2 regions of the Noviherbaspirillum sp. ST9 genome follow, and region 1 is predicted to be linked to the other one. Evidence: riboswitches for the same ligand, from Rfam matches in the RefSeq annotation. Region 1 holds a riboswitch; the other holds the start of a gene.
The links. A riboswitch is a leader RNA that binds a small molecule or an ion and turns the genes downstream of it on or off. The one in region 1 is predicted to bind cyclic di-GMP.
Positions count from the first base shown of each region.

Region 1 (7,106 bases):
GAAGTATAGCAGCAAGCCGGATTTTTGTATCCGTACGGAAACTTTTTTGAAATTCGGGTGAATTTCCGCACGCCCTGCGCCATCCGGCGATTTTGTTTACCATTGAAAAGCACGAGTGTTCGAATTTCTCAATCAACCAAGAAATCCCATGACGACCCATCCCTTCGACCAGGCGCTTGCCCTGGAGGCGGAAAGCGACGACCTGTACCGCGGCACAACTTCCGAGCATTACTGGAACATGATCTCGCCGTTTGGCGGCACCACGGTCGCGACCCTGCTGCAAGCGATTCTGTCGCACCCGCGCAGGTTGGGCGACCCGCTGGCAATGACCGTCAACTTTGCGGGGCCGCTGCAGAAAGGGACATTCCGGATACGCGTGCATCCGGTACGAACCGGCCGCTCGACGCAGCACTGGCAGATGGACATTCGCCAGGGCGAAGATGCGGAACCGGCGATTACCGGCACCGCCGTGTTTGCGGTACGGCGCGATGCCTGGTCCGACACCGAATCGACGATGCCGGACGTGGCCGCACCGGAAGAGCGCGCGCGCTATGCATCACCGGCCAACGTGCCCTTCCTCCAGATGTACGACGTGCGCTATGTCGACCGCGATCCGCTTTCCGGAGGCCGCGAAAGCGACACGCAATGCTGGATCAGCGACGTGCCGCCGCGCGCGCTGGATTTCCCCTCGATTGCCGCGCATTGCGACACCTTCATTCCCCGCCTGTTCGTACGCAAGGGCGGTCCCACACCGATCTCGACCGTGACGCTGACGATCAACTTCCACGCGGACAGCGCCGCATTGCGGAAGGTGGAAGGCCACCATACCTTTGCAATGGCAAAAGCGAATGCCTTCAACGGCGGATATTACGACCAGGAGGGAAAGGTCTGGTCCAGGAATGGCATCCTGCTGGCGACCACGCATCAAATGGTGTGGTACCGGGACCAGTCGCTATGAGCCTTAGCGCTTGGGCGCTTGGCCGTAATACATTTCCGCTTGCTGCACGGGCATCGGCAGTCCCTGCGGCCGCGGCCGGCGAGCGACCGCGCGCGTGATCGGCGGGGAGTTTGCCTCCATGGTCTTGACGGATGCGACGAGACCTTCACGGAAGGCATTGCGGAACTCTTCCGACTTGAAGCATTTGTTGTCGGACTTCTTGCTCACGACAATCATCATTTCACTGCTATTGGTGGCGAAACCGCATTCAGCCCGACCGATTGCGGGGATGAGGAGGAGGACGGCGATGGCGTACTTCAACATGACTGGGCGTTTTGCAAACAGGGCACGCCGCGATGCTGCGAGACTCCGCTTCAGGAGGCGGCTCCGCTACCATGAGAGTTTCTCTTTTAGGCCGGAAGCTTTGCGTCCCGGTCTTTCGACCGGTTTGCCCTGTGTGGGTTATTGTGTGAACGAGTATAGCAACGGAACACGCGACGTGCAGGGGCGCCGCTCTCCTCGCCTCGCGTTTCCTTGACCCGAATCAGGGAGTCACGAATCAGTCCTTCAGCAGACGCTGTACGGCGCTCCAGTCGGACACCAGCTTCTTCAGCCGATACAACCTCTGCCGGTATCTGCCCTCCGCGCCAGGCGAGCAATCGACCCCTTCGAATGCGCGCGCGATGCGATCGATCTCGGCGCGGTCGTCATCGTTTCCGACGAGGATCAGGCGGCGCCTTCCGCGCGCATAATCCGCGCGAACATCGATCAGCAGGCAATGTCCGCGATCCGCGGCCGCAAGATCGATCAGCAGCGCCTCGGGCAACGACAAGCCGAAATAGGCGGCAAGCGCGATACGCGCATTCACGACCAGCGGCACCTTGAACGCGTGCGGTGCGAGCTGCCGTTGCACTTCCAGTGCCCAGGGTGACGGCGAAGGACGCGACGCCAGCTTCTCGAGGCGCGTGGCTGCCTCGCCGCATCCCTGCGCAGCCGCCTTGTGCAGCCAGTAGAGGGCGAGCACGTCCCGGCTCTCATCGCCCTTTCGCGTCCGCCAGACGAGCATGCCGAGTTCGCGCTGCGCGACGTGGTAACCGGCGGATGCCGCCTTGCACAGATAGGCATGCGATTGCGACAGGCTGCGCTGCGAAAACTCTGCCTTCTGATAAATCCTCGAAATCGCGTACCAGGCCTTCTCGACGCCCTGGTCCGCGGCAAGGGTCAGCCAGCGAATCGCCTCCTTGTAGTTTGCAATGCCATCGATCGTGTCATTGCGCTTGCCATCGATATCCATGCGTGCAAGCAGCAGGCCCAGCGACAACTGCGAGTCCCTGTCGCCGGCGGACGCGGCACGTTCCAGAAAGCGTATTGCCTCGCGCTTGTCGCCGTCGGCGCTCAAGATCAGTGCGTGCGCCGTGCGCGCAAGCAGGCGCACTTCTTCGGCGGACAGTACTGGAGGCGTATGTGGAAATTGTGGCGTCGTATTCACGGTCAGCTGCTGCGTTGCATGAGCTCACGCGCGAGAGGGAGAGACCAGCGCAGGAACGCGGAATAATCGGCAACCGCCCAGGCACGCTCCGCGAGCGCATATCGCGCGGCAAGGATGCCGGCATCCGCTGCGCTCGCAGCCCATTCGAGTGGCGATGCCGAAACCTTGCGCGCACCGCGTGCGGCAGGATCAACCGCGAGTTCCTTGGCGCCGGCATGCTGTGCAAGCAGCCATTGTGCGTCGGGCATGTTCGCCTGCGCCGCGGCATGCAAGCCGCGCATCGCCTTGTCATGCCATGCGCTACGCAATGCCGGGTCGTCCATCACCAGCCTCGCCAGTGTCAGCCCGGCCTCCACGACGCCCGCATCGAATGCCTTGTCGTACCAAGGCAGCACCGCACTGGCAGACGCGATATTGCGCACCGTCTCGTAAGGAATATGTTCGCCGATCAGGCGCCATGCGTCCGCAACATCACGTCGTGCTGCGCGGTCAAGCCAATGCAGTGCGGACATGGGATTGCGGGGCAGGCCGTTGCCACCGAACAGATAGTGTCTGCCGAGCGTCAGTTGCGCCGCGGCGTCGCCGGCACGAGCCGCGCGGATCACCGGCAATAAGTCACGTGTAGCCATGCTTGCTCTCGGTTGAATGGTGAGGCGGCGCATGGTGCGCGCCGTTTCAAGGAGTAGCTAGCGTAGCGATTTGGCAACTTTCTCTGTATTCGTACTTTCACGTAGCTCGCTGGCGCGCGAATTACACCGGGATTTTCTCTTGCCACTCCGATTGCTTGATGGAGAAAACAAAATTTGCGACACGTCGCAATTCACCCACACGCACGTTGTGAAAAGGCGACGTAAATACCGACTGTCATCGGCGTTTTGACTATTGCGCGGAAATCAACTTACCACGCCTATGGATTGGTGCACCGCGCTGCCTCTATCGTTCGATCCATCCGCGCAAGTGGATACGCACACTGGCTTTCCCCTCTCAACTCAAGGACTCAAGAATGAAGAAATCGCTACTCGCGCTCGCCGTGATCGGCAGCTTTGCCGGAGCCGCTTCGGCCCAGACCAACGTGAGCATCTACGGTGTGGTTGACGCCGGTATCGTGTTGGAAAAAGGCGGTGCCGCCGGTTCTGTTTCCAAACTGACGAGCGGTGTTGCTTCCGCGTCGCGCATCGGCTTCCGCGGTACCGAAGACCTGGGTGGCGGTCTGTCCGCGAACTTCGTGCTGGAGAACGGTTTCAATGAAGACACCGGCGCACTGACCGGTGGTCTGCTGTTCGGCCGCCAGGCATATGTCGGCCTGAAGGGCGAATTCGGCGCGACCAACTTCGGCCGCCAGTACACCCCGCATTACCTGGTTTCCGCTGCTGCCGATCCCTTCGGCAACGGCATGGCCGGCCGCTTCACCAACCTGATGGCAAACTCCGGCACCCGCATGGACAACACCGTCAAGTACACCTCCCCGACCATGGGCGGTTTCTCGGGTGAATTGGCATACGGCTTTGGTGAAGTCGCCGGCAACAATTCCGCCAGCCGCGCAATCGGCGCCTCGCTGAACTACGGCGCGGGCCCGCTGAAAGTCGGCCTGGGCTACCACAGGCTGAACAATGCGACGGCAACCGACAACGCACGCAACACGGTCATCGGCGGCACGTACGATTTCGGCGTCGCCAAGGCCCACCTCGCCTACGGCAAGAACAAGGGCACTGGCACGGTCGACAACAACGACCTGCTGGTCGGCGCTACCGTTCCGTTCGGCCCGCACAAAGTGCTGGCGTCGTTCATCCGCAAGGATGACGACTCCGCGCTGAACCGCGACGCGAACCAGTGGGCGCTGGGCTACACCTACGCACTGTCCAAGCGTACCGACTTCTACACCGCCTACGCGCGCATCAACAACAAGCGTGGCGCGACCTTCACCGTCGGTAACAACACCGAAGCTGGTTCCGGAAACAAGGCGTTCAACCTCGGTGTTCGCCACACGTTCTGATGAAGGCCTGCCTGTTCCCGCTGTCTGAGCGCAGGGGGAACGGCAACAAGCATTGAATCTGTGTCGCTGCATACCTCCGGCAGCGGCGCATTTAGTCCCAAGGTGTTGTCTCTACCATATCGCAAGATATGGCTTTGCCCGCGCGCTGCAGCGGGCTTTTTTTCGTCTGTAGAATTGCCGCGTTTTGTTGGACGACCTTATCCCAGGTTAAGGACATCCCGTGCTGCTTTGATTAGCATGGGCCGCGCAGTGTCATCGACAACTTCAGGAGGTGCGCAGTGCAGCATTATTACGTCAACAAGCTGGCCAATCCGAACGGCGAACATGAGGTGCACGTCCCGCGCTGCGCCCATCTGCCCGAAGGCGATAACGGGATCCATTTGGGAACCTACATGCGGTGCGGCGACGCCGTCGAAGCCGCGAAGGCGCACTTCGACAAGGTGACCGGATGCAGGGTGTGCTGCGCATCCGGCCATACCGGCTGATTTTCTTCCTTCCGATCTAACCGAATCGCATATCCGCGACGAAGGGATTGTTTCTCCTTTCGTCGCCGAAAGTCGATGCCGGACCATGTCCGGGTACGAAGGTGACGTCGTCACCAAGCGGCCAGAGCTTGTTGCGGATGGAGTCGATCAGGGTGTCGTAATCGCCGCGGGGGAAATCCGTGCGGCCAATCGATCCCTGGAACAGCACATCGCCCACCAGGGCGAGACGGACACCGCGGTGGAAGAACACCACGTGCCCGGGCGTATGCCCAGGGCAGTGCAGCACTTCCAGCGTCTGCGCGCCGAACGTCACTGTCTCGCCGTCATCGAGCCAGCGGTCAGGCTCGAATGCGTCGGCATGCGGAAAGCCGACCCTGCGGCACGACTCGGCCAGCTGGTCGATCCAGAACTTATCCTCGATGTGCGGGCCTTCGATCGGCACGCCGAACTCCTTGCGTATGACATCGGCCGCCGCGCAGTGGTCCATATGGCCATGGGTGAGGATGACCTTTTCAAGCGTGACATCCAGTTGTTTGAGCGCGTCGCGCAGGCGCGGCACGTCGCCGCCGGGGTCGACCAGCGCCGCACGTCTCGTTTGCTCACAGACCAGGATGCTGCAGTTCTGCTGATAGGGGGTGACGGGGACGATGGCGCATTTCATGGCAGGAAAATCGGTAGGGGAAAGACCGAAAGTATGCCACGCTCACTCGCGGAAACGCCGGATTGCTGCGTCGACCATGCCTTCCGGACTGCCCATGCCGGCACGCTCGCTGCGCAGGAAGCCCGCATCGTTACCCGATTCCGCAGCGTGCCGGATGTGCTCCAGCGCGGGCAGGCCGCCAAGCGATACCGCGTACGGCTCGATCCGATGCAAGGTGGCCAGGACGTCGTCGCGAATGGTCATCGTTTCGTGGCTTTGCGGATGCACCATGGTGCCGTCGAGGCCAAAGCGGCACGCCTGGAAGCGGTTGTAGTTGTACACGAGGTAATCGTCCTCGGCAGGCGGCGGCTCCGCCCCTTCCATGAGGTAGGCAGACAGTGCCTGCAGGTAGCCGGCCAGCGCCGCGGCACGGTCCACCGTGAGCGGCGTATCGCACACGCGCAGCTCGATGGTGCCGAATTCAGGCTTTGGCCGGATATCCCAATAGAAGTCCTTCATGCTCTTGACGATGCCGGTGCCTTCCATGCGCGTGAAATAGTCGCGCTCGAAATCCTCCCAGCGCAGCAGGAAAGGCGCCCGCCCACTCAGCGGGAAGGCAAAGACCGAATTCAGCCGGGCCGAATTGAACAAGGTGTCGCTACCCTGCACATACGGCGACGACGCCGACAGCGCGATGAAATGCGGGATATAGCGGTTCAGCGCATGCAACAACAGCAAGGCGTCGTCGCCCGACGGGCACCCGATGTGAATATGCTGGCCGAAGATGGTGAACTGCTTCGCCAGGTATCCGTAAAGACTGGAGACCTGCTTGAAGCGCGGCTTGGAAAATATCTTGCGCTCAGTCCAGCGCTGAAAGGGATGCGTGCCGCCGCCGCATACGCCGACGTTCAGCATGTCGCCCGCCTCCACCAGGCTGTCTCGAATGCTGTGCAGTTGCGCCAGCAATCCGGCGTAGCCCGAATGTACGGTGGTCGATATCTCGATCATGCTCTCCGTGATCTCGGGCACGACGTTGCCCGGGAAACGCTTACGCTCCAGCAGATGCAGCATGTCCGGGCTCGCATCCACGAGGTCGAAATCGCTGAGGCTGACGAGCTGCAGTTCGAGCTCGACGCCGAGTGTCAGCGGCTGCGATGACTTGAAAGATTCCAGCGACATCAGGCCTCCTTTTCCGGCGTTTCACCGGCAAGTTTCAGCGCCCACTGGGTCAGAAGCGGACCGGCAATGGCAAGGAACAGCGTCGCGGCGGCCAGCGGTGCGAGATGGTCCAACAGGTCGATGCCCATGGCGTGCGTGCGTACCAACATGGCGAGCACCAGTACCGACATCGGGGACAGCGACAGCGCGGACAGCAGTCCCTTGCGCCAACTTGTGCCGCTGGCGCGTGCGAACAGGGTCACGCCGACCAGTTTCGCGACGAGACGTACGCCCACGATGGCGGCCGCGGTTCCGATACCCGCGGCGATACGCGGCCAGGCCAGGGTTGCACCAATGAATACGAAAAGCAGCACGGTGAGCATGTCGCCGAGTGCGCCAAAATT
Region 1 covers NZ_JBLWFR010000004.1:287,377-294,482, reverse strand. The annotation lists gene ACNOHI_RS10505 (acyl-CoA thioesterase) at 149-958, shown strand; gene ACNOHI_RS10500 (hypothetical protein) at 962-1,261, opposite strand; cyclic di-GMP riboswitch class I at 1,315-1,400, opposite strand; gene ACNOHI_RS10495 (tetratricopeptide repeat protein) at 1,497-2,426, opposite strand; gene ACNOHI_RS10490 (hypothetical protein) at 2,429-3,055, opposite strand; gene ACNOHI_RS10485 (porin) at 3,430-4,419, shown strand; gene ACNOHI_RS10480 (hypothetical protein) at 4,698-4,904, shown strand; gene ACNOHI_RS10475 (MBL fold metallo-hydrolase) at 4,921-5,565, opposite strand; gene ACNOHI_RS10470 (YbdK family carboxylate-amine ligase) at 5,608-6,723, opposite strand; gene ACNOHI_RS10465 (cation:proton antiporter) at 6,723-7,106, opposite strand, start outside.

Region 2 (7,106 bases), on a different contig from region 1:
AAAAGCATCCCCGGCGTCGGATTTGGGCTCGCCCTCGTCAAGCAGATCGTGGAAATCCTCGGCGGTGCGGTCGAAGTGCGCTCCGCATCCGGCGCGGGCAGCACCTTCCGTGTGCGCATTCCCAGCAGCGGGCCGCGAACCTCCTGACCGCGAGCGGCAGGGAAAGGCGTTCAGCAGGTTAACGGCAGAAGTAATCCGTCACCACACGGTCGTGGTTGCTTTTCGGCGCGGCGACCGTAAAGGCATCGATACAGTTGGAGTTTGCATCGCGCACGCCGTAGAGGACGATCTCGCCCCGTTCGGTCTGCATGTTCGGATAGGCCATCACGGTCCTCGGCGGGCCGAAGTTTTTCAAGAGCGCAACATACGGCTGCCCGCGCCATGCGGACTGCATGACATGCTCGCGGTGCTTGCGGGGACTGATCTTCTTTGTCGGACCATCCTCGCGCACGCTCGCTTCCTGCGTTGCCGCGCATGCGGACAGCATGCAGATGACGGCCAGCAGGTGGTACCGCGGCGAATATCCCATGGCCTTCTTCCTCCACGTGTGCATTCAAGAGGGGAAAACAGGAAGTGCGCGGCGCAACCTGTGCCTGCCGTGCTGAATATCCATTCTGCCGAGATGGTTTTGTTGTGTTTTGTGCAAGCGCAACCGGGCGCGCGACTCCATGACGCAGGTCTATGGCAGATGCGGCAAATCAACGCGATAATGGGAAAACGTCACCGATCCCATGAGAACTCCCAGCACCGCGCCCACGGCAACGTTCGGCCTTGAACCCGCCGGCTATCGCAAACTGCTCGAACAGTTTGCCCATGCAACCCGCATCCTCGTATACAGCGGGGCAGGCATGTCGGCCGACTCCGGACTGCCGACGTACCGCGGCGCCGGGGAGCATCTCTGGACGGGGGACTTGCTCGAGCGCGTTGCGACACCGACCGGTTACGCGCGTGATCCCGCCTTTGCCATCGAGTGGTACGTCGAACAGGCGCACCGGTTGCTCGCGGCGAGACCGCATGAAGGGCATGCCGCTCTACGCACACTCGAACGGCACTGGAACGTCACGCATGTGACGCAGAATGTGGACGTGCTGCTGGAGGAAGCCGGTTGCGCCGAAGTGGTCCATCTGCACGGACGCTTCGACGAGATCAAATGCCTGCAGTGCCGCTGGACCGGCATCGCGACTGCGGCGGATTCATTGCGCCAGCCCTGCCCGAATTGCGGAGGGCAGTTGCGCCCTTCCATTGTCTGGATGGGAGAAATGCCGCACGAGGCCGACGTCAACCGGGCTGAGGAGGCCGCGCGATCGGCGGGGCTCGTGCTGGTGGTCGGCACGCCGGCGGAAATGTATCCCGGCGCGGCGGTGGTCGAAACCGCCCATCGCGCCGGAGTCCCGATCTGCGTGCTTAATCCTGAATGGTGCGAGAACCTGCACTATGCCCAATGGCAATTGTTCGGCGGCGCCCGCCAGGTGTTGCCTGTTCTCGCCAGAGACGCCATCGCACGCATGCGCGTCGAAGGCAGGCCGCTGCCCTGGTTCCTGCGCTGGCTGCCTTCATGGGCCAAGTAGGTCGGATCGCGGAAAACCCCAGCGCGGCACATAGCGCGGGCAATCCAGCTTCCGGAAGGATTCGAAGTCCAAGGTGGTGAAGTTTTCCTTCCAGGCGGGACCGTAACGCAAGTCGGTTGCCGCGGTCGCGCCCACCGACGGGGTACGGGAAAAACGCAGCCATGCCTCGAAGTGGCAATTGCCCTCCTTTAACGCCCTCAACGTGTACAGGTCTGCGACTTCGGTCGAGTAGAAGGCGATGGAGCGTGTTGCGTCCGCCGGAAGCACATCGCCCCATCGGCTGGCGGGACAATGGTCGAGTGGCAGCAGGCCGGGGGCCAGGCTCAGCACGCCGCGCCGCAACGCATACTTCCCCGCGCGCGGATCGCTTTCGACCGACACGAAGGTCCAGCAGACGGGATTGGTGGGAAACGGCGTCAACGCCACGTCAAGAACACGGCTCGCCCCGTCCCGCTGAAGCAAGGTGCCGGCAACCATGCGTCCGGCGTTCCAGGAGGCTACGCCTTGCAGGGCGATGAATCCGGCCGCCAGCACAAATGCGCTCGCGAGACCGCGCCGTCCGGTGTGGCCCGCGCGGTATTGCACCGTGCCGGCGACAGCGGCGAGGACGGCCAGCGCCGCCAGCGAGCTCCAGTGCAGGAAACCCTTCCCCGCAAAGTACGCCGGTACGGCCGCCAGCAGCACCAGGGAAAGGATGCGCAGCGCCGGCGGCGTCATCATCGCCAGCGGCACGCCGAATGCGATCCAGAAGAATGGCTCAAGGATGAACACCATGTCGCCATACAGCCAGCGCGAGTCGAACGGATGGAACGGATGGATGCCGTACGAATTGAGGAAGTCCATCGACAGATGCAGCACGAGCCCGATCGACAATGCCGCGAAGAAGCCCTTGCGCGCGGTGGCGCTGGCGTCGATGAGGCGGCGCGCGTTCGGCCACAGGAGGAGGATCAGTCCCCATAGCAGCAGTGCCTGCGGAATCGCGTACAGCAGCGTGTGCGTATGGCCGCGGTGGTGCATCAGGTAGCCGAGCGGCACCGGCAGCACCGGCGTCAGCACGAGATCCAGGTCGGGGAAGTTGCTGGCCGCCCAGGAGGTGAACAGGAGCAGGCGGCGGCGAATGCGCTGTTGGCCGGGATCGGCTTCCTGCGGCAGGCTGCGGTGAAGGAGTTCACCGACAGCGAGGCCGGCGAGGGAGTGACTCAGATTATCCATCGGACAATCTTACACGGCTGCGGCGCTTCTTCTCTGCCAGTGCCGAGAGAACCCTGCATTCGCGTCAGCTGTCGAGCTGCGCCAGTGCCTGCCCGATCGCGCCGGCATCGGACGGACGCACGAGACGCGCGACTTCAACGCCGTCCTTGAGGAAGACCAGCGTCGGCCACAGCTTGATCCGGTAAGAACGGCCCAGCCTGCGCCCCGGACCGTCCTCGATCTTGATGTGGCGAACGTTGTCATGGCCGTCGAAGGCCTTTTCGATCAGCGGCTGTGCGCCGATGCAGAAGCCGCACCAGGGCGCGCCGAATTCGACGACGGTCGGGCCGGGAAGGGCATCGACCTCGGCCCGTGCCGGTTCGCTTTCCGCGTAGTTGGTATTGAGTCCCATGCTAGTCGCCAAAGTTGATGCCGATGTCGCGCGCCGTCTGCAGCGTGTCGCTGTCGAGGGGCACGCCTTTCATGCGTCCGGCGACTTCCTCGAGCGCGACGTATTCGACGTTTGGAAAGGCGAGCGACACCATCACCCCGGACATGTTCTGCTCGAGGGCGCGCACCGCCGCGGCGCCGAAGCGCAGTGCAGCCAGGCGGTCAAAGGAGGTCGGGCTGCCGCCGCGTAGCAGATGGCCGAGTACGACGACGCGCGCGTCCTTGCCGGTGCGCTCCTGCAGCGCGCGGGCAACGCGTTCGCCGATGCCGCCCAGGCGTTCGGCATGTCCGGTGCCTGCCGCCTCGGCCACTTCACGTCCGCCTTCCACGGGGGCCGCACCTTCGGCAACGACGACAATCGAATACATGCGGCCCAGTCCGTCGCGCCAGCGCACTTTCTCCGCCACCTTCTCGATGTCGAAGGGAATTTCCGGGATCAGGATACTGTGGGCGCCGCCGGAAATGCCGGCATGCAGGGCGATCCATCCCGCGTAGCGCCCCATCACTTCCACCACCATCACGCGCTGGTGGCTCTCCGCCGTGCTGTGCAGGCGATCCAGGCAATCGGTCGCAAACGCCACCGCCGTGTCGAAGCCGAACGTGGTGAAGGTCTTGTCGAGATCGTTGTCGATGGTCTTCGGCACGCCGACCACCGGCAGGCCCATCTTGTGCAACGCATGCGCAATCGTCAGCGAGCCGTCGCCGCCGATGGCCACCAAGGCGTCGAGTTTTTCCTTCGCGAAGTAGTCGAGGATCTCGCCGGAGCGGTCCGTGTCCCTGGTCGTGCCGTCCGGCATCTGCACCGGATAGTGCAGCGGATTGCCCTTGTTGGTCGTCCCGAGGATCGTGCCGCCCAGGTGCGCGATGCCGCGCACGCCATCGCGCGTCAGTCGGAACACGCCGCCGTCAGCATAGCGGTCGGGATTGAGGATGCCGTTGAAGCCGTCGCGGATGCCGTAGCATTCCCAGCCCCGATTGATGGCGGCGAGCACGGTTGCACGGATGACAGCATTGAGGCCGGGCGCGTCGCCCCCGCCGGTATTAATGGCGATTCGTTTGACCACAGTTTCTCCTGGATATGTCAATTTAGTATCACCCCCGGGCAGAACCAAGTCAATCGTGCCGGAGACGTTGGCTTTGTGTCAGTAGATCGTGTCAAGCCGCTATCGTTTCGTGGCGAATTTGCCTCGCACTTGTATCAAGATGCTTCAGTCATTTTCTATTGGGAAATGATTGGCGTATCCTGATTCCGGCAGCAAACATTCCGATAAGGGCAAACCCGTCGAAAGGCGGGGACGCAAAGCTTCTGGTCTAAGGGCATATGTCTATGACAGCAGGGCTGCCGAGTGGATACCCGTCCGCTCGCATCCTGCCGCCCTCCAGCTTTCTTCACTCCAGCAACTTCCTTCGCGAATGCATGCCGGCCATGCGGCACATCTGCGTGCCGCGAGCGGAGGAACCATGTGCAGCAACAATGCAACCGCGCGGGGGAACGCCAGCAATTCCCTGCTGGCGCGTGCGGCAGTGACAGCCAGGGCGGTGAAGGTGTTGTCCGCTCTTTTTTTCGCGGCATTGCTTGCCGCATGTGCAGGACCCTTGCCCTTCAAATCCGCCCCGGGCGTCGAGAACGAGCAGCAGGCAGTCGCCACCCAGGTCGCACCGGAGTCGGCGCGCAAGAAGCGCGTGCGCACGCAGGACGTGCTCGCCGAGTGGGGCACGTTTGGTATCGAGCCGCGCGCCTTCCGCAAGGCAGGGCGCGCCGCATCGCCGCGCACGCTGCTGCCCGCGCCGGATTACAGCGAATCGATCCAGGATATCGTCGACAACGCGACCTGCCATTCCTGCGACGCCAAGCCTTACCACCACATGGTCGTCAATGCGTCGCTGCGTCACGGCGTTCCGCCGAGCCTGATCCATGCGGTGATCCAGAAGGAATCCGGGTACAACCCGAAGGCGCGCTCGAAGAAGAATGCGCGCGGACTGATGCAAGTCACGCCGGGGACGGCGAAGTTCGTCGGCGTCGTCAACGCACATGCGCTGTTCGATCCGCAGACGAACATCCACGCCGGCACCGCTTACCTGAAATACCTGATGCGGACGCACGCGACCTTCGACGAGGTGCTTGCCGCCTACAATTCCGGCCCCGGCAACGTCCGCAAGTACAACGGCGTGCCGCCGTTCAACGAGACGCGACGCTATGTGCGGGACGTGAGAAAGTTTTACGCGGCGTCGTCCGGCGACGAGCCCTGAGGCAACGCGTCGCTGCTGCCCTGCTCCTGCAAGACAGCAGCGAGCTGCGCGTGGAGATCCGCATTGTCGGGGCGGCTCTCGATTGCGCGGCGGAAGCAGGCCGCCGCTTCCTCGACGCGCCCGGTTTCGCGCAGGAGATTGCCGAGATTGACGCACGCGCTTGCAGAGGCGGGATTCAGCATGACCGCCCGGCGCAAGCAGCGTTCCGCCTCTTCCTGCTGTCCGGCGCGCTTGAGCGCCAGCCCGAGGTTTTCGAGTGACTCCGCGTCATCCGGCAGATGCTGCACCGCCATGCGGAAGGCATGCACCGCATCCTTGCCCTGCATCAGCTGCGCTACGCCCATGCCTTTCCATGCGATCCCGAAACGTGGCGCATCCTTCACCAGCTCCAGTGCCGCGCTTTCCATCTCGGCATAGCGGCCGCCCTTGAGCATCGACGCCAGAAGGTTGCGGCCGGCATCGACGTGCCCGGGATGCGTCTTGAGGACGAAGCGGTACAACTGCTCCGCTTCCTTCAGGCGGCCGCGCTGGTGGTGGCCGAGCGCATGGTGAAGGGCAATGTTGGCGGATGGGGAGGGCAGGGACATGTCTTTATCCATGGCAAGCTGACGGAGAAAAAGAGGGTAGCCATCCGGGCTTGTCTTTGGAGGCCAACACGCACTTGATTGCGGTAGAACAAGATCACGTGCGATGGGGGCGCGGGAACTTCCCTCCCGGTCAGACGCTCGCAGTCTCTCCGGCGGAGCGATTTTCCGCCTCATATTGCAGGTAACGCGACGCTGCCATTGATGCAGGCGTCCACCATACGCGGTGCCATTCGACGCGAAGCCCCTCTCCGCGGTCCCGGCCCCGGCCGGAATCGCCGTGCATGACAACGAAGTGCCTTCCTTTGTCGGTCCCGAGCTGGACAGGCTGTACGGAACGCTCTACTCCTCCCTTGCGTACTTTCGCCATTGCGCCAGCCTTGAAGGTGTCAGCACTTACGTCGCCTACAGGGATGGCACGCCGGCAGCTGTTTTCCTTTTTCGCCGCGAAGGCAGCCGGATCCGCGTCGTCAATGAAGGCATGCGGCTCGACGCGGACGAAGTGCTCCGCTTTGCGCGCCACATGTTCGCACAGTCCCCCCTTGTGGATGTCATCGAATTCCACGCCGTGCAGACGGCCGCGTCGCACATCCCCTTGTTGCGCCAGCAAGCCTTCTGCGCCGAAGATTTCATCGTTCCGTTGCCGTCCACGCCGCAGGAATATCTTGCGCGCCTCGGTCCGGCCACGCGCAAGAACCTGAAGCGTCACCGCCACCGCCTGGAGCGCGATTTCCCCACGTTTCGTCATGCCGTGTACGAACGGACGGAAGCCGACGAAGGCATGATCCGCCACATCATCGAACTGAGCCGCGTTCGCATCGCGGCCAAAGGCATGGCCTTTGCCATCGATGAGGAGGAGGCGCAGCGCATTGTCACGCTCGTCCGGCAGTGCGGCGCGGTGCTGGCGGCAAGCATCGACGGGCGTATCTGCGGCGGCACGCTACTGTATCGCTTCGGAAAGAATTGCATCTCACGCGTGAACACCCATGAGGCCGAGTTCGATTCGTACCGGCTCGGCATGCTGTGCTGCTATCTCGCCGCCTGCCATGCCATCGAGACGGGA
Region 2 covers NZ_JBLWFR010000001.1:18,691-25,796, forward strand. The annotation lists gene ACNOHI_RS00055 (ATP-binding protein) at 1-147, shown strand, start outside; gene ACNOHI_RS00060 (hypothetical protein) at 179-529, opposite strand; gene ACNOHI_RS00065 (SIR2 family NAD-dependent protein deacylase) at 732-1,568, shown strand; gene ACNOHI_RS00070 (metal-dependent hydrolase) at 1,554-2,780, opposite strand; gene ACNOHI_RS00075 (thioredoxin family protein) at 2,845-3,171, opposite strand; gene ACNOHI_RS00080 (6-phosphofructokinase) at 3,173-4,273, opposite strand; cyclic di-GMP riboswitch class I at 4,472-4,556, shown strand; gene ACNOHI_RS00085 (lytic transglycosylase domain-containing protein) at 4,671-5,459, shown strand; gene ACNOHI_RS00090 (tetratricopeptide repeat protein) at 5,429-6,046, opposite strand; gene ACNOHI_RS00095 (GNAT family N-acetyltransferase) at 6,324-7,106, shown strand, end outside.
Region 2: another riboswitch for cyclic di-GMP. It lies ahead of ACNOHI_RS00085 (lytic transglycosylase domain-containing protein); the one in region 1 lies ahead of ACNOHI_RS10500 (hypothetical protein).